3 regions of the Arthrobacter sp. TJ-270 genome follow, and region 2 is predicted to be linked to each of the others. Evidence: predicted binding sites of a transcription regulator. Region 2 holds the regulator's gene; each other region holds the start of a gene.
What was found. Region 2 encodes HrcA, which represses chaperone genes, less so after heat shock. Its sites were predicted from a motif close to TTNGCACTCGNNNNNNNCGAGTGCNAA; they were not measured.
Positions count from the first base shown of each region.

Region 1: a site for HrcA is predicted at 7,760-7,786, ahead of groES (co-chaperone GroES). Genes of this name have one in related genera too.
Region 3: a site for HrcA is predicted at 5,007-5,033, ahead of AC4D2M_RS07750 (Hsp20/alpha crystallin family protein). Genes of this name have one in related genera too.

Region 1 covers NZ_JBZCNB010000001.1:462,144-472,563, reverse strand. Annotated here, with positions in the region: gene alr (alanine racemase) at 1-436, shown strand, start outside; gene tsaE (tRNA (adenosine(37)-N6)-threonylcarbamoyltransferase complex ATPase subunit type 1 TsaE) at 433-954, shown strand; gene tsaB (tRNA (adenosine(37)-N6)-threonylcarbamoyltransferase complex dimerization subunit type 1 TsaB) at 956-1,609, shown strand; gene rimI (ribosomal protein S18-alanine N-acetyltransferase) at 1,627-2,088, shown strand; gene tsaD (tRNA (adenosine(37)-N6)-threonylcarbamoyltransferase complex transferase subunit TsaD) at 2,075-3,142, shown strand; gene AC4D2M_RS02175 (TIGR03086 family metal-binding protein) at 3,157-3,723, shown strand; gene AC4D2M_RS02170 (glutamate--cysteine ligase) at 3,739-4,878, opposite strand; gene AC4D2M_RS02165 (DUF421 domain-containing protein) at 5,079-5,624, shown strand; gene AC4D2M_RS02160 (shikimate 5-dehydrogenase) at 5,628-6,449, shown strand; gene AC4D2M_RS02155 (class I SAM-dependent methyltransferase) at 6,459-7,667, opposite strand; gene groES (co-chaperone GroES) at 7,925-8,221, shown strand; gene groL (chaperonin GroEL) at 8,315-9,925, shown strand; gene guaB (IMP dehydrogenase) at 10,060-10,420, shown strand, end outside.
Region 2 covers NZ_JBZCNB010000004.1:202,723-213,142, forward strand. Annotated here, with positions in the region: gene AC4D2M_RS10005 (GerMN domain-containing protein) at 1-865, shown strand, start outside; gene AC4D2M_RS10010 (16S rRNA (uracil(1498)-N(3))-methyltransferase) at 905-1,660, opposite strand; gene dnaJ (molecular chaperone DnaJ) at 1,676-2,803, opposite strand; gene hrcA (heat-inducible transcriptional repressor HrcA) at 2,870-3,886, opposite strand; gene AC4D2M_RS10025 (DUF3097 domain-containing protein) at 4,030-4,881, shown strand; gene AC4D2M_RS10030 (DUF4870 domain-containing protein) at 4,998-5,429, shown strand; gene hemW (radical SAM family heme chaperone HemW) at 5,434-6,663, opposite strand; gene lepA (translation elongation factor 4) at 6,691-8,544, opposite strand; gene AC4D2M_RS10045 (hypothetical protein) at 8,906-9,142, shown strand; gene rpsT (30S ribosomal protein S20) at 9,344-9,607, shown strand; gene holA (DNA polymerase III subunit delta) at 9,708-10,420, opposite strand, start outside.
Region 3 covers NZ_JBZCNB010000003.1:112,962-123,381, forward strand. Annotated here, with positions in the region: gene AC4D2M_RS07720 (transketolase family protein) at 1-921, opposite strand, end outside; gene AC4D2M_RS07725 (transketolase) at 918-1,781, opposite strand; gene AC4D2M_RS07730 (cysteine hydrolase family protein) at 2,025-2,588, shown strand; gene AC4D2M_RS07735 (hypothetical protein) at 2,631-2,837, opposite strand; gene AC4D2M_RS07740 (SDR family oxidoreductase) at 2,958-3,755, opposite strand; gene AC4D2M_RS07745 (DUF4383 domain-containing protein) at 3,958-4,419, shown strand; gene AC4D2M_RS07750 (Hsp20/alpha crystallin family protein) at 4,498-4,938, opposite strand; tRNA gene AC4D2M_RS07755 (tRNA-Val) at 5,112-5,185, opposite strand; gene AC4D2M_RS07760 (DUF2630 family protein) at 5,343-5,588, shown strand; gene AC4D2M_RS07765 (flavodoxin family protein) at 5,649-6,257, shown strand; gene AC4D2M_RS07770 (formate/nitrite transporter family protein) at 6,348-7,205, shown strand; gene AC4D2M_RS07775 (hypothetical protein) at 7,206-7,457, opposite strand; gene ku (non-homologous end joining protein Ku) at 7,454-8,299, opposite strand; gene AC4D2M_RS07785 (SRPBCC domain-containing protein) at 8,346-8,828, shown strand; gene AC4D2M_RS07790 (ATP-dependent DNA ligase) at 8,891-10,420, shown strand, end outside.

The DNA.
Region 1 (10,420 bases), on a different contig from region 2:
TGAGCTCGGGCTTCGTCCGGCCATGAGCTTCCGGACCACCATCGCGAACTGCAAGGAAGTGCCGGAAGGTCACGGCGTTTCCTACGGCCTGTCCTACCGCACCGACAAGCGAACCACCCTGGGCCTGGTTCCGGTGGGTTACGGCGACGGCATCCCGAGGGTTGCTACTGGTGCGCCGGTATCAGTGGGTGGCAGGTTCTACCCCGTCGTGGGACGGATCGCGATGGACCAGTTTGTCATCGACTTCGATGAGACCGGGATCGCAGATTCGGGTGAGAGTCCGCTCGGCCGCGAGGTCGTGATCTTCGGCACCGGGGACGGAACCCCCACGGCCGATGACTGGGCCCGGGCCAGCGGCTCGATCAACTACGAAATCGTCACCCGTATCAGCCCGCGGGTCGCCCGCCGGTACATCGACTTGGAGACAGCCCAGTGACAAGCCCAGCCTGGTCGCACGGGTTCTCCGTAGCCTCCGTAGAGGAACTCCAACGTGCCGCAGAGAGCCTTGGCGGCCGGCTTGCGGCAGGTGACCTCCTCATCCTCACCGGTGAACTCGGTGCCGGGAAGACGACCTTCACCCAGGGACTGGGCCGCGGGCTGGGGGTCCGGGAAGGCATCATCTCGCCAACCTTCGTGCTGGTGCGCAATCATCCCTCGCTCTCGAACGGGCCGGAGCTCGTCCACGTGGACGCGTACCGGCTCGAATCGGACGCAGAGATAGACGACCTCGACCTGGAGTCGACGCTGGATGGTTCCGTCACCGTCGTCGAATGGGGTTCCGGCCGCGTGGAGCACCTTGCTGACAGCTGGCTGCACATCACGCTGGTCCGCCGGGTTGCCGGTTCACTCACGGACCCTGCAGCAACCACAGATGACGACGACGAACCGCGCCACGTGCGCATCGACGCCTACGGTCCGCGCTGGGCCGACATTGACTTGGGAGTGCTGGTCTAGCGTGCTGATTCTGTCCCTTGATACGTCCGCTGCCGCCAGCGCTGCGCTGGTGCGTGACGGCGTCGTCCTCCAGCGGTTCGCCTCGACCGACACGCGCTCGCACGCCGAAGTGCTGGCTCCCGCCGTCGAGCGGTTGCTGGCGGACGCCGGTGTGGCGGGAACCGAACTGGACGCAATGGTCGTGGGGGTCGGGCCCGGGCCCTTCACCGGACTCCGCGCGGGTATCGCAACCGCGCGCATGCTCTCCTTCGTGTGGAACGTGCCGCTGCACGGGGTCATGAGCCTGGATGCGGTGGCCCTCGATGCCGGCCACCCCGAGGGAGAATTCGCGGTTGCCACCGACGCGCGGCGCAAGGAAGTGTACTGGGCACGCTACCGCGCCGGGTCGCCGCTGCCGCAGCTTGTGGACGGACCCCATGTGGGTCCGGCTGAGAGCGTTCCCGACCTGCCCGTCTACGGCCGCGGCGCCGGCCTCTATACCGAGCGGCTGGCCGGCACAGCCGGGGCAACCGACCTCACGCCCGACGCCGTCGCGCTGGCCCTCGTTGCCGACCGCACCCTGGCGGCGGGCGGAACCCTGCGCCCCACGACGCCGCTCTACCTTCGTGAGTCGGACGCCAAGGTACCCGGACCGCGGAAGAAAGCCCTGCTGTGACCTTTACGCTGCGCCCGATGCGCCTCCAGGACATTCCCGCTGTCGGCAGCCTCGAACAGAAGCTCTTCCCTGTCGACGCCTGGCCGCTCGAACTGTTCTTCGACGAGTTCGAGCAAACGGAGACCCGGAAGTACATGATCGCCGAGGTCGACGGACAGCTTGTTGGCTACTGCGGGGTCATGGTGCTCGGCACCACGGCGGACATCCAGACCATCGGCGTGCTGCCGGAGTACGAAGGCCAGGGGATCGGGACGGCGATGCTGACGAGCATGCTCGAGGAAGCCCGTCGCAGGGGTGCAAGGGAAATCCTGCTTGAGGTGCGCGAGGACAACCCCCGTGCGCGCCGGCTGTACGAGCGCAACGGGTTCGAGCACATCCACACCCGGCGCGGTTACTACCGGGACGGTGTCAGCGCCCATGTCATGCGCCTGACCTTCACTTTCTCCGGCGTAGCGAAAGGCGACCATGAACCGGTCTGAACCCCTGGTCCTCGGAATCGAATCCTCCTGCGATGAGACCGGCGTCGGGATCGTGCGGGGCACAACCCTGTTGACCAACGCGGTGTCGTCCTCCATGGATGAGCACGTGCGTTTCGGCGGGGTCATCCCGGAGATCGCCTCGCGTGCCCACCTTGATGCGATGGTGCCCACCCTCCAGCAGGCACTGGATGAGGCAGGCGTGACGCTGCCTGAGGTCGATGCGCTCGCCGTTACCTCCGGCCCGGGGCTGTCCGGTGCCCTCATGGTCGGAGTAGCTGCCGCGAAAGCGCTGGCGGTTGCAACAGGGAAACCGCTCTTTGCGGTGAACCACCTCGTGGCGCACGTTGGTGTTGGCCTGCTCGACGCCGGTGACCTGCCGGACAACCTCGGGGCCCTGCTGGTGTCCGGCGGCCACACGGAGATCCTGCGGGTGAGGAACCTGGCGTCCGACGTAGAGCTGCTGGGTTCCACCATCGACGATGCCGCGGGCGAGGCGTATGACAAAGTGGCACGCATTCTCGGCCTCGGCTATCCGGGCGGTCCGGTGATTGACCGGCTCGCGTCGCAGGGTGATCCTTCTGCCATCAGGTTCCCGCGCGGGCTGAGTCAGCCCAAGTATATGGGGACCGCGGAGCAGCCCGGCCCCCACCGGTACGACTGGTCCTTCAGTGGGCTGAAGACGGCGGTGGCGCGGTTCGTCGAGGACTGCGAGGCGCGCGGTGTCGAGGTACCGGTTGCCGATGTTGCGGCGTCCTTCCAGGAAGCGGTGGTCGATGTGATCACATCGAAGGCGGTGCTGGCCTGTACCGAGCACGGCATCACCTCGATGCTGCTGGGCGGGGGAGTAGCCGCCAACTCCCGGCTTCGGCAGCTGACCTGGGAACGCTGCGAAGCCGCGGGCATCTCGCTCACCATCCCGCCGGCGTCGTTATGTACTGACAACGGCGCCATGGTCGCCGCGCTCGCGGCGCGCATCATCATGGACGGCGGCGAGCCCAGCGGGATCGGTTTCGGCACCGATTCCTCTATGCCGGTGAGTACGGTCCACCTCTGACCTACGGTTGTTCCATGCTTACCTATTCGGAACTGTTTCGGACAGAGAATGCCCGGCTGAGGGAAATCCTCGAAACCGTGGAGGACTGGACGGCGCCGTCGCCATGTACCGGTTGGACGGTCCTCGACGTTCTGGACCACCTGATTGATAGCGAACGGGACTTTCTGGGACAGCACAACATCGACGCCGGCTCGCGTCCGGACTCGGCGCAGGATCCCGTGGGGGCATGGAAGTCACATGCTTCCCGCGTTCAAAACGTCCTCGACACCGCCGAGCTTGCGCAGACGTCTTTCGAGGGTTTCTTCGGTCCCACGACGGTCGGAAAGACGCTCACGACGTTCTACGGCTTTGATCTGCTGGTGCATCGATGGGACATTGCGCGTGGTGCGGGTCGGGACACGCATTTCACCGAGGATGAGCTCGATCTCATTGAGAAATCCCTTGATGGTTTCGGTGAGCACCTCTACATGGAAGGCATCTGCAGGCCCGCGCTTCCTGTCCCGCCCGACGCGGATCGGGAAACCAGGCTGCTGGCGAGAATGGGACGCGACGCCGGGTGGCAGCCCTCCGTCAGCGACTGACGCCACGGCGGCCTGTCAGGCGCGGAGCTGACGCACCATATCCAGTACGACGGCGCTCAGGTCGCCATTGTTCTCGGCGGCGATGCGGCGCTGCCGCTGATACCCGGCGCCGCGCTGCAGGATCTTTTCGACGTCGGCCAATTCCTGCGAGCAGCCGAGTTTCGCCGCAACCGGTTCGAGCCGGTTGAGCTCATCCATCAGGTGCTCCGTGACGAGCCGTTCGGTGCCGGCAGCGTCGAGAATGATGATGGCCTCGAGCCCATAGCGGGCGGCGCGCCACTTGTTCTCCTGCACATGCCACGGCGGCATGGTCGGAATGGATCCGCCGTTGTCCAGGGTGGTGGAGAAATCGTCCACGAGACACTGGGTCAGTGCAGCGACGGCGCCGACCTCCTCGAGCGTGGATAGCCCGTCGCAGACACGCATTTCAATGGTTCCGAGGTTGCCGACCGGGCGGATGTCCCAGCGGATCTCGCTCACCGTATCGATCACGCCGGTGGTGAACATGTCCTGCACGTAGGCTTCGTATTCTGCCCAGCTCCGGAACTGGAACGGCAGCCCGGCGGTTGGAAGCTGCTGGAACATCAGCGCACGCTGCGACGCGTAGCCGGTGTCCTCGCCGCCCCAGAACGGGGACGACGCCGAGATCGCCTGGAAGTGCGGGAAGTAGTTCACCAGCCCGTCGAGCACGGGAAGCACCTTGTCCCGGTGGTCCAGGCCCACGTGGACATGGACGCCGTAAATCACCATCTGGTGGCCCCACCACTGGGTGCGGTCGATGAGCTTGGAGTACCGTTCCTTGTCCGTCACAGGCTGGGAACGCGGTGCGCTGAAGGGGTGGGATCCGGCGGAGAACAACTCGACGCCCATCGGGTCAGTCACCTCGCGTACCGCGGCGAGTGACCGGCTGAGGTCCTCCTTGGCCTCCGCGACGGTGTGGCAGATTCCCGTGACGATCTCGACAGTATTGAGGAGGAGTTCCTGCTTGATGTGGGGGTGTTCGTCGTCGGCCTGGAGCTCAGGATGACGCTCGTTGACGCCCCGGAGCACTTCCTTGGCCACGGACACCAGGTCGCCGTTATACCGGTCAACAAGTGCGAGCTCCCACTCAACGCCGAGGGTCGACTGCTCCGACTTCGCGAACTCTATCTTCAATGGGTATGTGCTCCTGACCGGTACCGGACGGTGGGGAAAATTTGCCTCGGTATCGCGCCATCGCGGGTGAGAACTGACCTCAATAGTAGTGCAGAGGGCATGCTCTACGGTCGCTGAAGACGCCTCTGGGACTTAGTGTGAAGGTCAAGCCTTCGTGAGAAGAGGCACAACATGCACGCCGCGAGGAGCGAAAAGCATGAATGATCAGGAACAGGTTGGGAGTCGGTATGTGGTTCGATAGCTGGGCTGATGTTGGTCGGGTACTGCTGGTCGGCTCCGCCGCCTACGTCCTTCTCGTCGTCGTTCTTCGATTGTCGGGCAAGAGGACCCTCAGCCAACTCAATATCTTCGATTTCATCATCACGGTCGCACTCGGATCCACGCTGGCAACCATCCTGCTCAGTTCCGATGTCTCCTGGACTGAGGGAGCGTTCGCACTCGCCCTGCTGGCGGCGCTGCAGTTCATCGTGGCCTTTTTGTCGTCCCGCTGGCCTGGGTTCAGGGGAGCGATCACTTCCCGTCCGGTTCTCCTGTTCAGAGATGGCCAGGTCCAGGAAGAGGACCTCCGCAGGAACCGGCTGACGAAATCGGAACTTCTCCAGGCCGCCCGAATGCAGGGCAACGGTGACCTTTCCAACGTCGCGGCGATTGTGCTGGAGACCAACGGGAAAGTCAGCATTATTTCGAAGCAGAAGTTTGGTGATGGTTCCACGCTGGAGGACGTGAAGGGCGCAGGTCATAATTGACGGGTGCCGATCCTGAATAAAGACATGGTCCTGTGTATTTCCCTCGCTGCGAGGCCTAGCAACATCGGAACCCGTTTCCACAACTGGCTTTACGACCAGCTTGGGCTGAACTACATCTACAAGGCGTTCACCACCACGGACCTGCAGGCCGCCATCGGAGGTGTCCGGGCATTGGGGATTCGCGGGTGCGCCGTGTCCATGCCGTTCAAGGAGGACGTGATCCCGCTGATGGACCGGATGGATCCCTCGGCGCTGGCGATCAACTCGGTGAACACCATCGTGAACGACGACGGCGTCCTCACCGCGTACAACACCGACTACCTTGCGGTCGCCGAACTGATCGGACAGCGGACGGAGGTAACGCCGTCGTCGTCGGTTCTGTTGCGCGGATCAGGCGGAATGGCCAAGGCTGTTGCGGCGGCCGTGAGGGATGCGGGATTCACGCAGGTCACCGTCGTGGCCCGGAACGAAGAGGCAGGCAGGCGCCTGGCGGGGCTGTACGGGTTCGAGTGGCAGGCCGAGCCCGGCGATTCCACCGCGGACCTGCTCATCAATGTGACCCCGCTCGGTATGGCAGGGCAGGACGAGGAGGTCCAGTCATTCAGCGACGAGGCGATTGCTTCATCGTCGCTGGTGTTCGACGTCGTTGCGTTGCCGTCCGAAACGCCGCTTGTCCAGGCTGCCCGGCGAGCAGGCAAGCCCGTGATTACGGGTGCCGAGGTAATCGCGCTGCAGGCCGCCGAACAGTTTGTGCTCTACACCGGGGTGCGGCCGACGGCTGAGCAGATCCGCGAGGCGGGCGAATTCTCGCGCCGGCCGGCCTAGTTTTTCCCCTTAGCCCAGCACCGGATCGACGACGACGGCGACGCGGTCTTCACCGATCCTCGTCAGTACCAGCGTGGCTTTGCGGACTGACTTCTTCGAGCCGGCGAGCAGTTGTTTGCGCAGCTCCTCGGGGGTGACGGAGGTCCCGCGCTTCTTGATGTCGAGGACGCCGATGTCGTTTGCCTTGACCCAGGACTTCAGGGCCTTCACGTTGTACGGCATGACGTCAAGGATCCGGTAGGGCCTCGCGAACGGGGTTTCGACCAGTTCCGGCGCGCAGATGTACGCGATGTGCGGATCGACCAGGTGTCCGCCGATGCGCCGTGCGACGTCGGCAACCAGGCCCGTGCGGATCACGGCGCCATCCGGCTCGTAGAGGTACCCCTCGACGGGACCGAGCGGGGCGTCGTCCTCGCCGAAGTCGGTATTGCTGGTGAGTTCCGTGGCGCCCGCCGCGCCGATCAGCAGGGCGCTGCGGCGGACGTTGTCGCGGCGGAGCGCATTGAACCAGAGGACGACTTCGGTGACATCGCCGTCCACTGAGACCCACTGCGCTTCGCAGTTCGGAGGGATGGCGTCGTGGGGTATCCCAGGGCCCAGCTTCACGCCGACCGGCATCCCTGTATCGGCGAGGCTCTCGACGAAGGACAGGGGAGGCGAAAAGGCCTCCGGGTCGAAGAGGCGTTTGGTGCCCGAGCTGGAAGTGGTCCTTCGGGCCGGATCCAGCCAGACGCCGTCGTACCCGCTGAGGTCCACCGTTGACGCGTCAGCGTTGACCACCGTGGCGTTGGACCAAGGCAGGAGGTTCATCGTGGCGGCTGCCGCGGTGGTTTCATCAAGTTCGACGGCGGTGACGTCGCGTTCGAGGGTGGCCAGGGCCATCGAGTCGGCGCCGATGCCGCAGCCGAGGTCGGCCACCTTCTGTAGCCCGGCTGTGACGTAACGCTGGGCGTGCCGGGCGGCGACGTTGAGCCTGGTCGCCTGCTCGAGTCCGGCGGGCGTGAACAGCATCCGGGCGGCGAAGGGACCAAACTTGGCCTGGGCCTTGGCCCGCAGCCGGGACTGGGTGAGGGCCGCGTTCACCACCTCGGGGGAGTGGCCCGCAGCGCGGAGCTGTTCGTTGAGCCGGAGGCTTTCGGACTCGGAGTAGGGTCCGAGCGAGTTGAGCAGCTCCCAGCCCTCGGGAGTCAGGATGGGCTCAAGGAGGTTCTGGGTCAAGGTACCGCTTTCGGCGAGGGGGCTGGGCCGGGCTCTTCAGTCTAGACGTCACTCTCCCGGATCGGATCCCCCACCTGCTTTGCAGTGACACTTTGGCACTCGCCTTGACCGAGTGCTAACCGTTGCATAAAGTCGGACTTGGCACTCTCGCTATGAGGGTGCTAATCCTTCGAGGATGCGCCAACCGGCACCGCGACGACGGTCAGCGCCTGCTCGAAACCCCAGATTCATTCAAACCAAGTGAAGGAGAGGTCCGAGTGTCGGTCTCTATCAAGCCTCTTGAAGATCGTATTGTTGTTCGGCCGCTGGAAGGCGAGCAGACCACCGCTTCCGGTCTGGTTATCCCGGACACCGCCAAGGAAAAGCCCCAGGAGGGCGAGGTCGTCGCAGTAGGCCCCGGCCGCGTTGACGACAACGGCAACCGCGTTCCGGTCGACGTAGCTGAAGGCGACGTCGTCATCTACTCCAAGTACGGCGGAACCGAAGTCAAGCACAGTGGCCAGGAGTACCTGGTTCTCTCCGCCCGCGACGTTCTGGCGATCGTCGTCAAGTAGTTGTGCAGAAGAACCCCGGTCACATTCGGCCGGGGTTCTTTCCTGTAAGTAAGCGCATCCCTGCACAAGCCTGAAAGGAACGTAACCAATACAATGGCAAAGCAGTTGGAGTTTAACGACGCCGCTCGCCGCTCGCTGGAAGCCGGCGTCGACAAGCTGGCCGACACCGTCAAGGTGACGCTCGGCCCCCGCGGACGCAACGTCGTCCTCGACAAGAAGTGGGGCGCCCCCACCATCACGAACGACGGCGTGACCATCGCCCGTGAGGTTGAGCTCGACGACCCCTTCGAGAACCTCGGCGCACAGCTCGCCAAGGAAGTTGCAACCAAGACCAACGACGTTGCCGGTGACGGCACGACGACGGCCACGGTCCTCGCACAGGCACTGGTCAAGGAAGGCCTGCGCAACGTTGCTGCCGGTGCGGCCCCGGGCGCACTGAAGCGCGGCATCGAGGTCTCCATCGAGGCCGTTGCCGGCCGCCTGCTCGAAAACGCCCGCGAGGTCGTTGGCAAGCAGACCGCAAACGTTGCCGCTATCTCGGCCCAGAGCCAGGAAGTGGGCGACCTGCTCGCCGAAGCCTTTGAGAAGGTCGGCAAGGACGGCGTCATCACGATCGAGGAATCCTCGACTACGCAGACCGAGCTCGTCCTCACCGAAGGCATGCAGTTCGACAAGGGCTTCCTGAGCCCCTACTTCGTGACCGACCCCGAGCGCCAGGAAGCCGTCCTCGAAGACGCGCTGATCCTGATCAACTCGGGCAAGATCTCCGCTCTGCAGGAGTTCCTGCCGCTGCTCGAGAAGGCGCTGCAGGCCGGCAAGCCGCTGTTCATCATCGCTGAGGACATCGAGGGCGAAGCACTGTCCACCCTGGTGGTCAACAAGATCCGCGGCACCCTCAACGTTGTTGCGGTCAAGGCTCCCGGTTTCGGTGACCGCCGCAAGGCCATGCTCCAGGACATCGCCACCCTCACCGGTGCGCAGGTCGTTTCCCCGGATCTGGGCCTGAAGCTCGACCAGGTCGGCCTCGAAGTGCTGGGCACGGCCCGCCGCATCACCGTGACGAAGGACGCCACCACCATTGTTGACGGTGCAGGCAGCGAGCAGGATGTTGCCGATCGCGTTTCACAGATCCGCGCCGAGGTTGAGCGCACGGACTCTGACTGGGACCGCGAGAAGCTCCAGGAGCGCCTCGCCAAGCTCGCCGGCGGCGTTGGAGTCATCAAGGTCGGCGCAGCCACCGAGGTTGAGCTCAAGGAAAAGAAGCACCGCATCGAAGATGCTGTTTCTTCCACCCGCGCAGCCCTGGAAGAAGGAATCGTCGCAGGTGGCGGTTCCGCGCTGATCCACGCTTCGAAGGTCCTCGAAGAAGACCCGGCTGTGCTCAAGCTCGAGGGCGATGCGGCTACCGCCGTCGGCCTCGTCCGCCGTGCACTGGTCCAGCCGCTGCGCTGGATCGCCGAGAACGCAGGCTTCGAGGGCTACGTTGTCGTTGACAAGGTCGGCCAGCTTGATGTCAACCACGGCTTCAACGCCGTCACCGGCGACTACGAGAACCTCGTAGATGCCGGCATCATCGACCCGGTGAAGGTCACCCGCTCGGCCCTGCGCAACGCAGCTTCGATCGCCGCACTGGTTCTCACCACCGAGACCCTCGTGGTTGAGAAGCCGGCCGAAGAAGAAGAGCACCACGGCCACAGCCACTAGCGGCACATAGCCACTAAAGGCACCAGCCACCGGCAGCACTTGGCCGCCAGGGGCGCTCGAGCAACGTTCCGGTCTTCCCCGAAGGCCGGAACGTTGCTCGTTTCACATCTTTAAAGGGGTCATTGGAATAGGGGATGGATTCCATTCGTTCTACGATAGAAGCCGGAACGCGCCGGTCCACCGCACTGGCGATACTCCCACAGCATCCCCCCGAAAGAGGCGCCGCGTTGAGCGAACAGTCGACCCCCCATGATCCCTTCGGCTTTGTTGGCCTGACCTACGACGACGTCCTGCTGCTGCCCGGACATACTGACGTCATCCCGTCCGAAGCGGATACCAGTTCCCGGGTTTCGAAGCGCATCAGTGTGCAGACCCCGTTGTTGTCCTCCGCCATGGACACCGTCACCGAAGCCCGCATGGCGGTTGCCATGGCGCGCCAGGGCGGCCTCGGCGTCATCCACCGCAACCTGTCGATCGCCGACCAGGCCGAGCAGG
Region 2 (10,420 bases):
CGGAGGCCCGCCCGAGTCGACGGCGGAGATCGCGCCTCAGTCAGAAGTGCTGCTCGAATCCGCGGCGAGTATGCCGGAGCTCGCTCTGCGAAGCCCCGAAGCCACAGACGCCGCTTCCCTCCTTCCGGTCTACTGGCTGGGAGAGACGAACGGACTGCTTTACCGCGAATTCCTGCCGGCCGAATCGACAGGAGACCCGATCGCCGCTGCAGTCTGGGCGATGACCAGCGCTGAGCCGCTCGACGACGACTACTACAGCCCCTGGCAGAATGCCTCCGCTGTCAACACCTCGATCTCGCCGGACAACGTCATCACGGTGGACATTTCCTCCGATTCATTCACCACGGAGGTCGACGCGGAGACGGCTGTGCAGGCAGTGCAGCAACTCGTTTACACCGCGACAGCCGCAGCAGCCAATTCCGGCCTGATTGCCAGCGGAAGTCCGAGCAGCGTTCGCCTGCTGGTGGACGGCAAGGCGGGCTACAACGCATTCGGACATATCGCGCTGGGTTCCGTTCTGCGGCGGGACGTCAGCGCATTGGCGCCTGTCTGGATCATCAACCCGCAGGAGAGCTCGGTCCGCACCGATCGGACTGTCATTATCCAGGGCAGCACGACCACGACGGACACAAGCCTTCAGTGGAGGGTCCGGCGCGTGGACGGGGGCGGTGTACCCGCTGAAGATGTTGTCGACGGAACCGTACCGGTGGAGGCGGGAACGGGTGCGGTAGGGCTGTATGAGTTCAGTGTGGCCCTGGAACAGGGAACCTATCTCGTTGAGGTGTACGAGGCGTCGGAGGCGGATCCCGGATCCGGGCCTGCTGCCGACGACGTCGCCGATGACAAGCTGGTCAGCATCCGCTGACCGCCGGCTATCAGCCGTTAGCTGCCGGAAATCCGAGGGCTACCAGCGGCCGGAGAGCTGGTTGAGCACAGCAAGCGCTGCCGGCCCGGCCGTCGAGGCGCGCAGGACGTTATTTCCGAGCTGGACCGGCAAGGCTCCGTGGTCGGCGAACAGCTCGACCTCCTGCGGGGCGACTCCCCCTTCCGGGCCCACGATTACGGCCAGCGTCCCTTTTCTGCCTCCCGGGTCACGGTTCCAGTAACCCGCGAGAGATTCTTGCGCTTCCTCGTGGAGCAGGATCGGGTGATTAACGCCGTCAAGCCATCGCCCGAGGCCCCGGCTGTCCAGCACATCGAGGACGTCCGGAACCCGGGTGCGCCGACTTTGCTTCGACGCGGTACGGACCAGGGCTTCCCACTTCGCGCGTCCCTTTACAGCTTTGTCGGCACGCCACCGCACAATGCTGCGGTCTGCCTGCCAGGGCAGAACAGCGTCAACGCCGAGTTCGGTAGCTGCCTCGACTGCCAGCTCCGCGCGGTCCCCCTTCGCCAGGGCCTGGACCAGGACAATGCGGATTTCAGGGAGTGGATCGAAGGAGATCCTGTCCACCGTCACTACGACGGCGGCAGGCGCCGCATCGACGACGGTGCAGCTCAGACGGTGCCCCTGCCCGTCCACCACGTCGATCGTTTCTCCGGGAACCACACGCTTCACGGTTGCAGCGTGATGGGCTTCCTGACCTCGCAGGGTGATGCTTGCGCCGGTGACAGCGCTTTGAACGTCTTCGGGTTGACCGAAGAAAGCCTGGTTGGTCATGGTCCGGGCTACCGCTCAGAGATTTCCGAGGCGCTCGCGCAAGCGGGCGAATACCCCTGATCCGCTGCTGGCCAGCTGACCTTCGGCGAACTGTTCGCCGCGCATTTCCGCCAGACGTCGAAGGAGCTCCTCCTGAGCGCCGTCGAGGTTCCGGGGGGTCTCGACGCTCAGGTGTACCAGGAGATCTCCCCTGCCATATCCGCGCAGATGCGTAACTCCAAGACCTTTGAGCGCGATCACTTCGCCGGACTGGGTACCGGACTTGATCGTGAGTTCCTGATCACCGTCGAAGCTGGTCATGGTCACGGTGGTGCCGAGAGCTGCCGCTGTCATGGGCACGCTCAAGGTGGCGTGAAGGTCGTCGCCCTCCCGCAGGAAGGTCGGGTCGCTGTTGACCCGGATTTCGACGTAAAGGTCCCCCTGGGGGCCGCCCGCCGTGCCTGCCTCCCCCTGACCCGAAAGCTGGATTCGCGTACCCGTTGAAACACCGGCGGGCACCTTGATCGTCAGGCTGCGGCGTGATCGTATACGCCCGTCCCCGTTGCACTCGTTGCAGGGGTGCGGGATGACGGTTCCGTACCCCTGGCAGGTGCCGCAGGTCGCCGTCGTCATAACCTGGCCCAGGATGGACCGGACCGCGCGCTGGACCTGCCCGGACCCACCGCAAATATCGCAGGTTCTCGGCGACGTCCCGGGCTGTGTGCAGGATCCGTCACAGGTGGGGCATACTGCCGCAGAGTCCACTTCGATCTTCTTGTTGGAGCCGAAGACCGCATCCTTCAGATCGATACGGACGGCGATGAGGGCATCCTGGCCGCGCTGGGTACGTGACGGCGGACCGCTGGGACCGCCTCCTCCGAAGAAGGTCTCGAAAATGTCGTGGAAGGCGAAGCCCGGGCCGGCATAGCCGCCGCCGAACCCGTTGTCGGTGCCGTTTTCGTTTCCGGTGGTGTCATAGACGCGCCGCTTCTGCGGATCCGAAAGCACCTCGTATGCGCGGGTGACCAGCTTGAACTCCTCAGCCGCTTCAGGGCCGACGTTGACGTCCGGGTGGAGTTTGCGGGCGAGCTTGCGGTACGCCTTCTTGATTTCTTCGCCGCTGGCATCGCGTGCAACGCCAAGGACATCGTAGTGATTACTCACTCCTGCACATCACTTCCTGTTATCTCACCGCGTGAGCGGCTGCTGTTCATGGGATCCGTCATCCGGTCACGATTCATCGAGGATGCGGGAAAGGTAACGGGCTACCGCTCTGACGGCAGCCATGGTGGTGGGGTAATCCATTCTGGTGGGTCCGAGTACCCCCACCTTCGCCAGCGCGTCCGGTCCGTAGCCGGTGGCAATCACGGACGCCTCGGCGAGACCGCCGTAAGGGTTTTCCCGACCTATGCGGACAGAGACACCGAGTGCGTCCTGCTCCATCTCCGAAAGGAGGCGAAGCATGACTACCTGTTCTTCAAGTGCTTCCAGGACGGGGCCGATGGTGAGGGGAAAGTCCAGCGTCGAACGGGCAAGGTTGGCCGTGCCGGCCAACACAATGCGATCCTCGCGGTTGGCAGCCGACAACTGTTCCAGACCGTGTGCAAGTGCCTGGCCCAGCGGCTGCAGCGCTGGGGAAAGCTCCGCAGCGCAGGCGCCAAGTTCCTGCGGTACCGACGGCAGCCGCACGCCCGACACTTTCTCAAGGAAGCGCTGACGCAGCTCCGCAAGTGCAGTCTCGGTCGCATCGGCGGGGACGGGCACTACCCGCTGCTGTACCGCTCCGTTGGTGGAAATGAGCACCACAAGCACGCGGGTCGGTGCGAGCAGGACGAACTCGATGTGGCGGACGGACGCCGCGCCCAGGTGCGGGTACTGCACCACGGCCACCTGATTGGTGAGCTGCGCGAGCAGTCGAACGGTGCGGTCCAGGACGTCATCGAGATCTTCCGCGTTTTCCAGCAGCGCCCGGATAGCCCGCTTCTCCGGTGCCGACAGCGGCTTCACCTCGGCGATCCGGTCAACGAACAGGCGGTAACCCTTATCTGTGGGGATACGGCCGGAACTGGTGTGCGGGGCGGTAATAAGGCCTTCTTCTTCCAGAAGCGCCATATCGTTGCGGATAGTCGCCGAGGAGACACCCAGCTTGTGGCGTTCAACCAGAGCCTTGGACCCCACCGGCTCACGGGAATGAACGTAATCCTCAACGATGGCTCGCAGGACTTCAAGCCGCCTGGGCTCACTCATGTTCACCTCCGATGTACTTCGCTGCCCGCTTCTTGAGTTAGCACTCAACACGCCTAAGTGCCAAGTCTAATACGTCTGAGGCGATTGTTAGCATTGGCTCTGCCTGTCCGAACGGCAGGGATTGCGGAAGCGAGAGAAGTCACATGTCGTATCACCAGTGGGGCGCACAGGACCTCTCCCAGCCCCGGCGCGCCGTAATTGAGAAGATCGAGGCCCGCCCCGGTGTCGTTCTTGAGGATGTCCAAAGCGGGTTCGTGGGCGAGATCCTTCGCACCGAGAAGTCCGGAGGGATGCACGTGATGATCCTGGAGGACCGCCGCGGCAAGCGGCGCACGTTCCCGCTCGGGTTCGGTTTCCACTATGAAGGTTCGCCCGTTGAGCTGATTCCTGCCGTGAAGCAGGCCGCGGTATCACAACGGACTGCTTCAGGTTCCGTTCGGGTTGCGGGCCAGCGCGCACGCACTGCACGGGCGAGCAGGATCTGGGTTGAAGGCCGCCACGACGCTGAACTCGTGGAAAAAGTATGGGGAGACGATCTACGGGTCGAGGGCATCGTCGTCGAGCCGTTGCACGGGGTCGATGACCTTGCAGGCGTGGTGCGTGATTTCGCACCGTCCAGCGGCCGCCGTCTGGGCATCCTTGTAGACCACCTTCTGCCGGGTACCAAGGAAGCCAGGATAGCGGCCGAAGCCATGAAGGTACCGGGTGCTGCGCACAACGTGCTGATCGTGGGGCACCCCTACGTCGACGTCTGGCAGGCCGTGAAACCGCGTGCACTCGGACTCGAGGCGTGGCCGGTCATTCCCCGCGGCGAGGACTGGAAAACCGGGATCCTGACCCGCCTGGGCTGGCCGCACTCCACCCAGGCAGATGTTGCGGCCGGCTGGAAACGCATCCTGGGCGGAGTCAATACCTATGCTGATCTCGAACCGTCACTGCTGGCCCGCGTCGAGGAAGTCATCGATTTCCTGACCATACCGGGATCAGGCGCATAGGCGCGCCGGGCTCCGGCAGGTGCGGGCGACCCTGTCCGACCTGTCCACCAAGTACCCTTAGGAAGTAAGTTCTGCGCGAATGCGCGGTGAAGTCCTCCAGTTTGAAGGAAGTTTCGTTGTCTAACAGCGCAGACCGGCACGGTGACGCGTCGTCACGCCCTGCACCCCCGGACAATGTCCCCGCATTCCAGGGTGCCAGTCCCAGCGCTCCACCGCTGACTCCGGCGGAGGACCGGCAGTGGGCAACGCTCGCCCATTTCCTCGGAATTTTGGGCTTCGTCCCGTCACTGATCATTTTCCTGATCTACCGGGACCGCGGGCCCTTCACGGAACAGGAATCGAAGGAAGCGTTCAACTTCACCTTTCCCCCTAGCATTGCTGCGGCAGTCTGCCTGCTGTTGTCCCTGCTACCCGGAATCGGCGGGATCTTCGCAGTCCTCAATGCCCTCATCTGGGTGACCCTCGCCGGGTTCGCAGTTGCGGCGGGAATCCACGTGAACCGCGGTCGGCCGTACCGCTACCCGTTCAACCTGCGTATCTTCCACTAGAAGATCAGTTGGGCAGGAGGCGGCGAACGACGGCGTCAGCAAGCAGCCGCCCCCGCCCGCTCAGGCGCACAGTCCCCTTGAATGCCGCAGAGGGCTCGATCAGCCCGTCGGCAATCAGTCCGGCGACCGCGCGGCGTCCTTCCGGCTGCAGTGCGGCAGTCGGATACCCCTCGGCAAGCCTGCTGCGCAGGAGGACATCCTCGACATAGCGGGCGTTGTCATCCAGTATTTCCCTGCCCGCAGCCGGTGAAGCGTCTGCCCCCAGACGCTGGGCGTAGGCGGATGGATGCTTTACGTTCCACCAGCGCGTTCCGCCTACATGAGAATGGGCCCCCGGACCGGCACCCCACCAGTCATGCCCTTTCCAGTAGGCAATATTGTGGCGGCACTGATCCCCTTCGGTACGCGCCCAGTTGCTCACCTCATACCAGGACATTCCAGCTGACTGGAGCATCTTTTCGGCAAGTTCGTACTTGTCGGCGTGGTCGTCGTCGTCGACCATTGGAACCTCACCGCGCCGCATCCGCCTCGCCAGCGCAGTGCCGTCCTCAATGATGAGAGCGTATGCGGACAGATGATCCGGCTCGAGGGCAAGCGCGGCTTCGAGGGAGGTCTCCCAGTCCTGGAGCTCCTCACCGGGCGTGCCATAGATCAGATCAAGGCTTACCTTCAATCCGGCAGCGCGCGCCCACTCGACCGCAAGGGGCACCCTCGCCGGCGAGTGGGTCCGATCCAGTACGGCCAGCACGTGCGGCACCGCGGACTGCATGCCGAAGGACACCCGGGTGAAACCCGCACGGGCCAATTCCTCGAGCGATTCGGGAGTTACCGAGTCGGGATTTGCTTCCGTAGTCACCTCGGCTCCGGGTGCCAGGCCCCAAACGTCCTTCGCGGTCTGCAGCACCTGCGCCAGGTCCTGCGACGGCAGGAGCGTGGGCGTTCCCCCACCAAAAAACACAGTACTCAGCGGACGCTCGGCAACGCCGGAAGCGGTCAACACCCCGGCAGCGAAGTTGAGTTCCCGCTGAACAGAGAGCGCATAGTTGGCCTGCGACGCTCCCCCGCCAAGCTCGGCCGCTGTGTACGTGTTGAAATCGCAGTAACCGCAGCGGACAGCACAGAAGGGTATGTGCACGTACAGCCCGAAGTCACGATCGATCGCACCGGCCGCCGCCGCCGGAGGCAACACGCCGTCGGACGGAGCCGGGTCTCCGAGCGGCAGTGCGCTAGGCATGGTTGCGCTCCCGGCGGAGTACTGCAGTCACTTCTTGGCTTTGTCCTTGGACTCGTCCGACGACAACGCAGCGATGAACGCTTCCTGGGGAACCTCCACGCGGCCCACCATCTTCATGCGCTTCTTGCCTTCCTTCTGCTTTTCGAGCAGCTTGCGCTTCCGGGTGATGTCACCGCCGTAGCACTTGGCCAGAACGTCCTTGCGGATGGCCCGGATGTTTTCCCTCGCGATGATGCGCGCGCCGATCGCGGCCTGAATGGGAACCTCAAACTGCTGCCGAGGAATCAGTTCACGTAGCTTTCCGGTCATCATGACGCCGTAGGCATATGCCTTGTCACGGTGCGTGATGGCGGAGAAGGCATCGACCTGCTCTCCCTGGAGCATGATGTCGACCTTGACCAGATCAGCTACCTGGTCGCCGTCGGCCTTCCAGTCCAGCGAGGCATACCCCCGGGTCCTGGATTTGAGCATGTCGAAGAAGTCGAAGACGATCTCGGCAAGCGGGAGCCGATAACGTATCTCCACCCGATCCTCCGACAGGTAGTCCATTCCGCCCATGACGCCACGCCGGCTCTGGCACAGCTCCATGATGGTGCCGACGAACTCGTTGGGCGCGAGGATTGTCGCAGAAACCATCGGTTCGCGGACTTCCGCGATCTTGCCTACGGGGTACTCGCTGGGATTGGTGACGTGGACGATGTTCTTGTCCTCGAGCGTCACTTCATACTCGACGTTGGGTGCAGTGGAAATCAGGCTCAGGTTGTATTCACGTTCGAGGCGCTCGCGGGTGATCTCCAGGTGGAGCAGACCGAGGAAACCCACCCGGAAACCGAATCCCAGCGCGGCGGAGGTCTCCGGCTCATACACGAGCGCGGCATCGTTGAGCATGAGCTTTTCAAGCGCATCACGAAGCACCGGATAGTCCGCGCCGTCCAGAGGGTAAAGGCCGGAAAAGACCATCGGTTTTGGATCCGCATAACCGCTTAGGGACGCCGCGGCAGGCTTTGCCAGGTTGGTGACGGTGTCGCCGACCTTGGACTGGCGGACGTCCTTGACGCCGGTGATGAGGTAGCCCACTTCACCAACCCCCAGCCCCTTGGACGGCGTGGGCTCCGGTGAACTGACACCGATCTCGAGGAGTTCATGGCTGGCACGCGTCGACATCATCTGGATGCGTTCACGCGGGCTCAGGTGTCCGTCGACCACCCGGACATACGTCACGACGCCACGGTAGGTGTCGTAAACCGAGTCGAAGATCATGGCCCGGGCCGGTGCATCAGCGTCGCCCACGGGCGGGGGCAGGTCACGGACAATCTTGTCCAGCAGCGCTTCGACTCCGACGCCGGTCTTTCCTGAAACCAGCAGAACGTCCTCGGGCTTGCCGCCGATCAGGTTCGCCAGCTCTGCCGCGTACTTCTCGGGCTGGGCCGCCGGCAGGTCAATCTTGTTCAGCACGGGAATGATCGTGAGATCGTTTTCCATCGCGAGGTAGAGGTTGGCCAGGGTTTGCGCCTCGATCCCCTGTGCGGCATCCACCAGGAGGATTGCCCCCTCGCACGCGGCCAGCGATCGTGACACCTCATAGGTGAAGTCCACGTGGCCTGGAGTGTCGATCATGTTGAGGGCGTGGCTCACGCCGTCAAGTTCCCAAGGGAGTCTCACGGCCTGTGACTTGATGGTGATCCCGCGTTCACGCTCGATATCCATGCGGTCCAGGTACTGGGCCTTCATGTCCCGCTGCTCCACCACGCCGGTGAGTTGGAGCATGCGGTCGGCCAGTGTGGATTTGCCATGGTCGATATGGGCGATGATGCAGAAGTTCCTGATGATCGCGGGATCCGTGGCGGAGGGCACCGGAGCGGTGCGGGCCATGGGTGACACTCGGTACCTCTTACTTTGTGGGACTTCGGGATGTCCGCGGGAGAACGACGACGCCGGCGCCGCAGACCGCGCGGAAATGTGCAGATCCCATTCTCCCATGGGGACGTCTCGAGCCTGCAATCTGGCGGGTACGCTGGCCCCATGTCATCCCTCGGGCAGTCACTGTTCCGTTTTGCTGCATCGGCATTGAAGTCGATCGCCACCCGTCCGCGCCGAGCCCGCAGCGCTCCTCAGGGCCGCTATAACCCGCAGCCCGGGAACACCGCCGATCCCGGGGAGATCGTCTGGACGTGGGTGCCGTACGAGGAAGACCCGAGTCAGGGTAAGGACCGGCCCGTTCTGATCATCGGGCGCGACGGCGGTGCTCTCCTCGCTCTCATCGCTCACCTCTCGGGACCGAAACAACGCCGAGTACCAACATGATGGATACGTTGATATCGGGAGCGGCGCGTGGGACAAGCAGGGCAGGCCCAGCGAGGTCTACCTGGACCGTCTACTCACGATCAACCCGCGGGACGTACGGCGCATCGGCGCCACCCTTGACCGTCAACTCTTCGATAACGTCATGTACCGGCTGGAACGCGCGTCCGGACAGTAAGACTGTCAACCGCCGTTCGCGAATCGCCGACCAGGGCTCTGGAGGCGAGGGCCCTCGAGTTCTGGTAGCCTATATAGCTGTGTGTCCGCGCAGGTCGACGGGCACTTCGGCTCGGTCGCCACGGTATCCCCACGCCGCTCAGTCTCTGGCCGCACCGAAAATCCCTCACGACCAGTCCGCAATACAAAGAGAGTCTTATACGTGGCAAATATCAAGTCCCAGAAGAAGCGCATTCTCACCAACGAGAAGGCGCGTCAGCGCAACAACTCGGTCAAGTCCGAGCTGAAGACGGCCATCCGCGCCGTCAACACCGCTGTCGAGTCCTCCGACAAGGATGCAGCGGTGGCTGCGCTCGCCGTTGCCGGCCGCAAGTTGGACAAGGCCGTAAGCAAGGGTGTTCTGCACAAGAACAATGCAGCCAACCGCAAGTCGGGAATCGCCAAGAGGGTTAACAACCTCGGCTGATTGCCCTTCAGTTTCAGCGTGCTGTGGCCGGCCCCCAGGGGCCGGCCACAGCTGTTTAACCTGTGTCGCCGATTCAGCTGTCAGGCCGCGGCTAACTCCATCAGCGGGATCCGCCCGTTGCGGATCCACCCAGTGCTATGGCCGTGACTGCGCGCTCCACCGCGTAGATTGGATCCTTCGCCTCACCCTTGACCTGGGCATCAGCTTCCGCGAGGACCTGAATGCAATGGTTGAGACCCTCGGGAGTCCACCGTTGGGCTTCGCGCCGCGCCTGGTCCACCTGCCAAGGTGCCATGCCTAACTCCTTGGCCAGCTGGGCAGAACTGCCCCTGACTCCATAAATCTTCGCGACGGCGCGGAGCTTCATGGCCAGTGCCGCAACCAGCGGCACGGGGTCGGCACCGGTCGAGAGCGCATGGCGAAGCATGGCGAGCGCCTGTCCGCCGCGGCCGGCCAAGGCGGCGTCAGCCACTTTGAAACCCGTTGCCTCGATCCGGCCGCCATAGTATTTCTCCACCGTTTCTGCGGAAATCACTCCGTCCGCATCCGAGGCGAGTTGATGGCAGGAGGCCGCCAGTTCGGAGAGGCTGGACCCCACCGCGGCGACGAGTGCGCGCACTGCGTCAGGCTCGATGCGGCGCCGTGCGGAACGGAACTCCGCGGCAACGAATTCAGCCTTGTCGGAGTCCTTCTTCAGGGGCTGGCACTCGACCAGGACCGCCTTTCCTGCCTTCAGTGCATCGAGCAGCTTCTTGGCGCGGGTACCACCGGCATGGTGCATGACGAGCACCACATCCGGGGCGGGATCTGTGA
Region 3 (10,420 bases), on a different contig from region 2:
CAGGGCGCCGGCGTCAAGGAATTCGTCGGGCAACCCAATCGGGGTGACGCGGCGATGAACGCCGTCACGCACCGCAGCGTGTGCCACTGCGTCGAAGAGGCCGCCGATGATTGTGTGGTTCTCACAGGTGAGAACCACTCGGTCCCGAGCCAGCTCGCGCAGAATGGTGGCCTCGTCCAATGGCTTCAGAGTCGGCACGTGCAAGACGGCCACGTCTACTTTGTCGAGCGCCAGCGCCTTCGCTGCTTCCAGCGCACGCTCGGTCATCAGGCCGGTGGAAATGAGCAGCACTTCTGCACCGTCACGGAGCAACTGGGCCTTACCCAGCTGGAACGTGTAGTCGTACTCGTCGAGGACCCTCGGGACCTTGCCGCGCAGAATGCGCATGTACGTCGGGCCCTCGTGTGCAGCCAGCTGGGGGACGGCCTGCTCAATATCGACCGCATCACAGGGATCAACAATGGTCAGGTTGGGCATGCCGCGGAGGATGGCAACGTCTTCCGTGGCTTGGTGGGAAGGACCATAGCCGGTGGTGAGACCGGGCAGCGCGCACACCATATTGACATTCAGGTTTGCCTCGGCGATATCCAGGCAGAGGAAGTCATAGGCGCGGCGTGTGGCAAAGACCGAGTAGGTCGAAACGAAGGGGACGAAGCCTTCCAGCGCCAGGCCTGCTGCGGCTCCGAGCAGTGCCTGCTCGGCCATGCCGATCTGGTAGAAACGATCCGGCATGGCATCGCGCAGGATATGCAGGTCGGTGTACTTGGCCAGATCGGCGGAAAGACCCACGATCCGTTCATCCTGCTCCGCCAATTGGACGAGCGCGTGGCCGAGCGGAGCGGCGGTGACGCGCTGGCCCTCATGGGCGAGGGATGCACTCATCGCATCCGAGGTCAGTCTCTTCTTCTGGGTGGTGCTCATGCTTCGAACGACTCCTTCAGCTGCTGGTGGGCCAGTTTCCATTCATCAGGGGCAACGGACATGAAGTGCAGCTTTTCCCGGTTCTCCAGGAACCGCACGCCCTTGCCGAGCTTGGTGTTCACGATCAGGCAGCGGGGTTGGGCAGCATCTGCGGCGCGCAACTCCTCCAGAGCGGTGAGGACGGCGGAGATGTCGTTGCCGTCAACGCGTCGGGTGATCCAGCCGAAAGCCTCCCATTTGCCGTCGATCGGCTCCATGCCGAGGGTCGATGAGCTCTTTCCATCGGCCTGCTGGTCATTGAAATCGACAATGGCGATGAGGTTGTCCAGCGCGTGGTGTGCGGCTACCGCAGCCGCTTCCCAGGTAGAGCCCTCGTTCAACTCGCCGTCGGACAGGATGTTGTACACAAAGGCCTGGTTCCTTTTTCGCTTGAGGCCGAGCGCCACCCCGTTTGCGATCGTGAGTCCGTGGCCCAGCGATCCACCGGAGATCTCCACGCCGGGCGTGTAGGAAGCCATCGCCGACATGGGCAGTCGCGAGTCGTCGGTTGCGTAGGTTTCCAGTTCCTCGCGCGGGAAAAACTTCGCCTCAGCCAGCGCAGCGTAGAGCGCAATGGCGTAATGGCCGATGGAGAGCAGGCATCGGTCTCTGTCCTCCCACTCAGGGTTGGCAGGATCGAGCTTGAGCTGGTCGGTGTAGAGGACGGCGAGTACGTCGGCCAGATCGAGCGCCTGTCCAATGTAACCCTGCCCCTGCACCTCGGCCTGGATGAGCGCATTGGTTCGGATGCGGTGGGCCGCTTCCTTGATTCGCTGTAGACGCTCCGCGTCAGGCGCGATCTGTTCTGTGGTCGATTCCATGGGTGTTCACCTCGTGTGGATTTCTCCGGTTTCGGCGAAACGCGCTCCTTAGCGGTCACGACCGCCGACGACGGCATTGTGTCAGGACTCACATTAGTCGCTCGACTGTTAACAGTCAACAAGTAGGCCGAGGAGGCCCAGTTGTTTGCCCTTGTCTTGTATGCAGCCACCCCGCCGCACGGGTGGAACGTAAGTATGCTGGCTAAATGGTCGCAATGGACCCGCAACAGGGAAGGAAGAGACATGACGGCTGCGCTGCTGATTATCGATATGCAGAAGGCGTTCTTCGAGGATGAAACCCTCGGACGGCAGCAGGATCCGCTGGTCAAGGCATGTAACTCGGCCATCGCGGATGCCCGTGAAGCCGGTATTTCGGTCTATGTAATCCGCACGGAGCATCAGCGGGACAAATCGACGTGGACCCTGAGCATGCTCGACGACGACCAGGGATTCCTTTTCAGCGGCACGGAACAGGCGGAGCCCGTTGACGGGCTGGACATCGACGGACTTCCGGAATTGGTGAAGACACGGGACAGCGCCTTCTTCGGTACCGATCTACTGCAGCGTCTACGCAATCTCAGCGTGGATACGGTTGTCCTCGCCGGCGTAGCGACACACAACTGCATAGCTCAGACTGCGGCGGATGCGTACGCCAACAACGTGCGGGTGGCGTACGCGAAGGAGGCGATCGCCTCCACCAATGAAGAGTATGCGGAGAACGTCCTTGGTGTGCTGATGGACGAATACCGCCAGCAGTCCCTCAATGCAGAAGACGTCCGGAAGCTCTTCGCCGTGGGTCGGGCCTGAGCGGGGGAGCGCCTGGGCACCGGTGCCCTGAGGGTGATGCAGTCAATATCCGATGCTGTATCCGTCCTCGCGGTGGAAGAGGCGCCGTCCCGCACCGTCGTCAAGACGGACCCAGACTACTGAGGAATCGTCTGCGCGATCGTCCAATACTCCCGTGTATTGGTTGCCGGACTGGTGGCGCAAGGTGACCTGCTGGCCGCGCTTCAAAGCGGAAAAGTCGGTCAGGGACTGGTGCTGCGAAGTGGTCATGGAAGAGCCTCTCTGAAGTGTGACTGACGCCACACTATTGGGCCTTCCTGAATGTTTGGTGAATGGAGTCTGGACAAAAACTAGGCAAACAAGCAAAAAACTAGTGACAGCAAAACGACCTCAGCCCTTCCGCCACGCGTGGTCGTGAAGGTGCGAGCCGGCCTGCGGTCCCATCTGCAGCATCCCGCCGTCAACGGCCCACGACGCGCCGTTGACGTAACTGGCCGCCGGCGTTGCGAGGAAGGCGATCACTGATGCGACTTCCATGGCAGCACCTGGACGGCCGATCGGGATGCCGGGGCGGTCGACCTCTTTCGGGTCCTCATCCTCGGCATCATTCATTGGCGTGGAGATCTCACCAGGGAGGACCGCATTCACGGTCACGCCGAGATGGCTCAGTTCAAGCGCCATGGTGCGCACAAGCCCGCCGAGCGCATGTTTGGAAGCGTCGTATGCAGTGGAGCCGACGCGTGGCTGTTCCTGGTGCACGCTGGTGACGGCGATGATCCGTCCGCCGTTGCCGGCTTCGATCATTCTCTGCGCCGCGCGCTGCATGCAGATGAACGCGCCGTCGAGGTTGACCGTCAGGATGGTCCGCCAGGTGTCGAAATCTGTTTCGAGGAAGGGCATCGGCTTGTTCATGCCCGCGTTGTTGACGAAGACGTCGAGCCCGCCGAGCTCTTCTGCGAGGTGATCAACCACAGCTGCCCCCGCCTCGGGGTCGGAGGTGTCCAGGTGAGCGATCACCGCCCGGCGTCCGCGCTGCTCTACTTCCCGCGCGGTTTGCTTCGCCCCCTCTTCTCCGGAATGCCACGTGATGCCGACGTCCATTCCGGCCTCGGCGAGGGCCACCGCAGTCGCCCGTCCAATACCCGAGTTGGATCCCGTCACTATTGCAGTCTTTGGTGAGAATGTCATGCACCATCCTCCCCAAGGTCCGGCAGGCACCGCAAGGGTCGATAACCAGACAAAGGGTTATCGAAAAGTTAACTAAGCATGCTTTCTATTTCCACTTCATTGTGTCAGTCTGGCATTACCAGTGGCGGGAAGTGCTGTTCATCATCTCGCAAGAACAAACGCCGACGCCCCGCCACGCCGGCAGATCAGAGGGGATATAGCAATGGCATCCACACACTCATCGGACCCGGGAGTTACAACCCGAAGCAACATCCAGAAAGCCGCGCTCGCAGTCGGAATAGTCTTCCTGCTTATCGGTATCCTCGGATTCATTCCGGGCATCACCAGCAACTACGATCAGTTTTCCATTGCGGGTCCTGGCTCGGAAGCGTTCCTGCTCGGGATCTTCCAGGTCTCCGTCCTGCACAATATCGTTCACCTCCTGTTCGGCGTAGCTGGTGTGGTAATGGCGAAATCGGCGACCGGCGCCTATAACTTCCTCCTGTGGGGAGGCGTTATCTATGCCGTTCTGTTCATCTATGGGCTGATTGTCCCGCATGACTCAGATGCCAACTTTGTCCCCTTCAACGCAGGGGACAACATCCTGCACCTGGTCCTCGCTATCGCCATGATTGCTCTCGCGCTTGCGCTGCGGGACAAGCACCGCACGGTTCGAGGCCGGTAACCTTCCAGAGGAGAAAGAACGACGACGGGTCGCAGCCCGTCGTCGTCGTTCTTTTTGCTGTGGTTCGGTGAAGGGGGATTAGGCTTCCACAGCCTTGTCGCCCCGTACCGGCTGGGCGTCCTCGCCTGAGACCACCTCGATCTTGCGGGCCTTCGCGCGCTCGCTGACCGGGATGGTGACGCTGAGGACACCGTTCTCATACCGTGCGGAGATGGCGTCAATGTCGATACCCTGACCAAGGTTCAGCTGCCGGAGGAAGGATCCGCTGTCACGTTCGCGGGTGAGCCACTTGACCCCCTCAACGTTGCGCAGCGTGCGCTCGGCGCGGATGGTGAGCAGCTGCCCGTCGACGTCAATATCAACTGACCCCGGGTCAATGCCGGGAAGGTCAGCGCTGAGGATGTAGTGGTCGCCCTCGCGGTAGAGGTCCATCGGCATCAGGCGCAGGCCCTGGCGGGTATCCAGAAGTGCGCCGGCCACGCGGTCCAGTTCGCGAAATGGGTCGAATTTCATAGCCATGATGGTTCACTCCCTGAGAATATCTAGTGTGCTGGGGTTGAGCCTTGTTCGCTCAACCTGTAGGTAGATTAGCACTCGACCCCATGGAGTGCTAACTCCTTTTTGTTCGCTCATAACGAACGCAAGCCCACGAAAAAACCCGTCCCGCGGGTGGCGGGACGGGCTACGAACAGTGCCTGCGCGGGGCCTCGATCCCCGGGCCTTCCGCGTGTGAAGCGGATGCTCTACCAGACTGAGCTACACAGGCAAATAGTTCCCAGTCAGTTTAGGGCATCGATGGAGTGATCACGCAAACGCCCCTTTCGGTGGATATTCGGGCGGACACTAAGTAGCCTGTCTATCCCGGCCTGTCTCGGGACATCCCAGCGGGCGAGCACTTCTCGAAGCCAGCGAAGGAGTTTGTCATGAATGATCAGGACATTTTGGCGCGGATTCAGTCCCTTGTCGATGAGGAGCACGGACTGCGCGATTCCTCCCCCGATGAGAGTGACTCCGCCGAAGACCGGCGGGGCCGCCTGCGGCGGGTCGAGGAGGAACTCGATCAGTGCTGGGATCTGCTCCGCCAGAGGCGGGCAAAGCAGGATGCGGGGGAGAGTCCCCAGGAGGCAGAGGCCCGGCCGATCGACCAGGTGGAGGGGTACCGCCAGTAAGCTGTCCCGTCCACGACGGGAACGGCGACGAAGATCGTGTACAGAGTGGAAGGAACCCCCATGGAAAACCTGAAAGCATTTGCGCTGATCTGCACGCTCAGCCCCTCACCCGCTGAATCGAGCTCTGGCCTTATGGCCAGCCGCATTCTCAGCAAGCTGGAGGAGCAGGGTGTAACGACGTCGTCGGCCCGGGTCGTGGACTACAACGTGGCTCCCGGCGTGGAAATCGACATGGGTGAGGGGGACCAGTGGCCGCAGCTCCGGCGGCAGATCCTGGACGCGGACATTTTCCTCCTCGCCGCTCCAATCTGGGTGGGCCACATGAGCAGCATTGGGCAGCGCGTGTTTGAGCGGCTGGATGCGGATCTGTCCTCCACCGATGATGACGGCAGGCCTATCATGTACAACAGGGTGGCACTCACCGCCGTCGTCGGGAACGAGGACGGCGCCCACCACGTCACCGCGGAGATGCATCAGGGTTTGAACGACATCGGCTTCACGGTTCCTGCCCAGGGCGGCGTGTACTGGGTGGGAGAGGCGATGCAGACGGTGGATTTCAAGGACCTCGACCAGGTGCCTGATCCGGTTGCCTCGACCATTTCCGCTATGACTGCGAACGCGGTTCACCTCGCGAAGTCGTTGAAATCGGCGCCCTACCCTGCGCCGTAGCATCGAGTTGGCAGGCAAGGCGGTGAAGAGCCCCAGGAGGGTTAAGTCCTGCCCGATCGCGAATACTTCAACGGAAAATAGGCGAGGCGCTTGGAGAATCACCAGAACGACCGCGACGCGCGACGGCGGGAACTCGGCAACACACCCGGCCCGGTCGAGGATGAGATCGAGGAGTCGTTCGACCGAACCGTCGACGAAGGTGCCCAGCGCCTGCACCGCACTTTCCCCGATGTCCTCATCACAGGGCTGTTCGGTGGTTTTGAAATAGGCATCGGCGTCATGGCCTACCTGGCGGTACTCCATCAGACGGATAGTCATCTACTGGCTGGAGTCGCATTCAGCGCCGGTCTGATAGCGCTTCTCCTCGCGAAAAGTGAGCTCTTCACTGAGGGTTTCCTTGTCCCGATTGCTGCCGTCACTGCCAAGCAAGCCACTATTGGCCAACTCGGCAAACTGTGGGCTGGCACATTGTTCGCTAACCTCGCGGGCGGCTGGCTCTTCATGGCGTTGGTGATGACAGCCTTCCCGCAGTGGACCCCGACCGTCGTCACTGCGGCCGAACACTACGTCGGCGCCGGCTTCAGCTGGCAGACAGTGTGCCTGGCCGTGCTTGGCGGCAGCACCATCACGCTCATGACGCGGATGCAGCACGGGACCGAGGCGATGAGCGGCAAGCTGGCCGCCGCCGTCGTCGGAGGCTTCCTGCTGTCAGGGTTGCAACTCTTCCACTCGATCCTCGACTCGCTGCTGATCTTCGGCGCCATTCAGACCGGTGCCGATATCAGTTACCAGGACTGGCTGGGCTGGTTCAGTTACACCGTGGTGTTCAACGTCGTCGGGGGCATCCTGCTGGTCACAGCGCTCCGGCTGGTACGGGACCGAAAACTCCTGGAGAAGGAACGCGAAGAAGCGCCCGAAGACCCACTGGTCGGGGGCCAGGCGTCCTGACTAACGATTCCGGGCCAGCCAGCCCAAGGTCAGGCTGCCCATGGTCCGGCGGAAGCCGCTCTCTCCCTGCGTCACTTCCAGCGCCGCCCAGAGCATTAGGCACCCCTTACTGGCTGCCGAGAGCGCCTGCCGGTTCTTTTCCTCAAGCGCCATCATGGATGCCGCGCCCAGGAGCGCCCATCCAATGATGGGAGCGTTGGGCGGGCGCACCACTGTCTGCTGCCCCAGATCATTCCGTATGAATCCCATCATGCGCCTTTCTTTGATGCTGCTTTCGATGTTTTCTTTGTACCCGCCGCGGTCTTCTTTTCGCGGTTCTTCTCGACGCTGCGGCGAAGTGCTTCCATGAGGTCGAGCACGTTCCCTGACCCGTCGCCCTCTTCACCTTCCCCGAACGTTTCCTCGGTATCGAGAGCTTCGCCCTTTTCGAGCTTCGCCTCGATCAGGGTACGCAGCTGTTCCTGGTACTCGTCCTTGAAATTCTCGGGATCGAAGTCGGAGGAGAATGACTCGACCAGGGCCGCGGACATTTCCTTCTCCTTGGAGGAGATACGCACCTTCTCGTCGAGGGACGGGAAGGTGGCCTCCCGTACCTCGTCCCGCCAGAGGAGCGTCTGAATCATCAGTACGTCACCGCGCACGCGCAGCGCCGCGAGCCGTGACTTCTGTCGGAGAGAGAACTGCACGATCGCAGTCCGGTCAGTTTCTTCCAGCGTGCGCCGGAGCAGGACGTACGCCTTCGTCGATTTTGAATCGGGCTCAAGGTAGTAGGCGCGGTCGAGCATGATCGGGTCGATCTGGTCGCTGGGAACGAACTCGACCACCTCGATCTCGCGGCTCTTTTCCACGGGGAGCGACGCAAGGTCTTCGCTGGTGAGGACGACGGTGCGCTCGCCGTCGTCGTACGCCTTGTCGATGTTCTTGTACTCGACGATTTCTCCGCAGATTTCGCATCGGCGCTGGTAGCGGATTCGGCCGCCGTCCTTGTCATGGACCTGATGGAGGCTGATGTCATGGTCCTCCGTGGCGCTGTAAACCTTCACAGGGACGTTGACCAGCCCAAACGCTACTGCGCCTTTCCAGATCGCTCTCATGTTCCTAGTGAACCAGTGTTGCCCGTGCCGGTCTACGATTGCTTAGGTGAACTCCGAACCGATGGTTACCAAGACGCTTGCCGATGGAGAACCCGCCCTCTGGTTCGAAATGCGCTTCAACGCACCGGCCAGGGTGCTCTGGAAGCACCTCACCGAGCCCGAGAAACTCAAGTACTGGTTCCCGTGCCAGCTGGATATCCTGCCGCGGCCGGGTGCCGTGGTCACCTTCAAATTCCCCGGCCAGAAGGCCATGGAGGGCACCGTCCTGGAGGCGGAAAAGCCCCGGTTGCTCGCCTACACCTGGGATGAGGAAGTCCTGCGCTGGGAAATTGAGGACGACGACGACGGCGGCAGCCTCCTCACGCTCACCAACACCATTCAGGAGGGCCAGGACATCGCCCGGTCGGCGGCAGGCTGGCACCTGACGCTGATGGGCCTGGACGATTACCTGAATGAACGCTCCCTCGGGCAGGACCCGGCATTGTGGGATCAGTACGTGGCCCGGTACGAGGAGCAGTTCGGCGACTGACCGGGCGGTTGTGCCCGCTGCCGCCACTGGCGAAAACGGCGCATCCCTACAAGACTGGGGAAATGGCCACCGGCAACGCGCAGCAGACGGTTACCGTCGATGGGCGCCGCCTGAAGCTGACCAGCCTGGACCGGGTGATGTATCCCGAAACCGGCACCACGAAGGCCGACGTCCTGGCCTATTACGCCGCCGTCGCTGATTGCCTTATTCCTCACGCCCGTAACCGCCCGGTGACCCGCAAGCGGTGGGTCAACGGCGTTGGAACCGAGGACAAGCCGGGGGAAGTGTTCTTCCAGAAGAACCTGGACAAGTCGGCGCCGTCGTGGGTGGAGCGGCGCGGTATTGAGCACAGTGACCACACCAACGTGTATCCGATGCTCAACAATCTGGCGACGCTGACGTGGCTGGGACAGATTTCCGCCCTCGAAATCCACGTCCCGCAGTGGCAGTTCGGGCCCAACGGCGAAATTAACAACCCGGACCGGATGGTGCTGGACCTGGATCCTGGCCCGGGCGCCTCGCTTCTTGAATGCGCGGAGACGGCGCGGCTGGCCCGGGAGATCCTCAACGACATGGGCCTGGATCCCCGGCCGGTTACCAGTGGGTCGAAGGGTATCCACCTATACGCCGCGCTCGACCGTAAGCAGACCTCGGATCAGGTATCCGCCGTCGCGAAGGAACTGGCGCGGGTCCTTGAAGCTGACCATCCGGATCTGGTGGTCAGCGACATGAAGAAGTCGCTGCGCGGTGGAAAGGTGCTGCTGGACTGGAGCCAGAACAACCGCAACAAGACCACGATCACGCCCTACTCCCTCCGTGGGAAAGTGCGCCCGATGGTGGCGGCGCCGCGGACCTGGGAGGAACTCGACGATCCTGATCTTGCCCACGTCGACTTCGAGCAGGTCGTTGAGCGCATCCGGGAGTACGGGGACCTGCTGGCCGACATGTATCCCGGACAGGCCGACGGGGCGGCTGTTTCCTTGGGCTCACACGACGACGGCGGCCCGGACCGGCTGCACACGTACCGTTCCATGCGGGACGCCTCCAAGACGCCCGAGCCTGTCCCGGACAAGGTGGGGGAGTCCGGCGGCAACACTTTCGTCATCCAGGAACACCACGCGCGGCGCCTGCACTACGACTTCCGGCTGGAGCGCGACGGCGTCCTGGTCTCCTGGGCCATTCCGAAAGGGCCGCCGACCTCCACCGGTGAGAATCACCTCGCCGTCCAGACCGAGGACCACCCGCTGGACTACGCGTCCTTCGAAGGCACCATCCCCAAAGGTGAGTACGGCGGCGGCGAGGTCCACATCTGGGACTCCGGCACCTATGAAGCCGAGAAATGGCGGCCCGGCAAGGAAGTCATCTGCACCCTGCACGGCCGCGAGGATGGCGGCCTGGCCAAGGGCGGCAACGCTGTGCGCAGGTACGCCCTCATTCACACCGGCGGCTCCACCGACTCCGCCGAGAAGAACTGGCTGATCCACCTTATGAAGGAACAGCCCGGTCAGGCGTCACCACCGGCGTTCACGCCCCGGCCGGCAGAGGACCTGCCTCAGCTGAAGCCCATGCTGGCGACCACGGGGTCTCCGGGG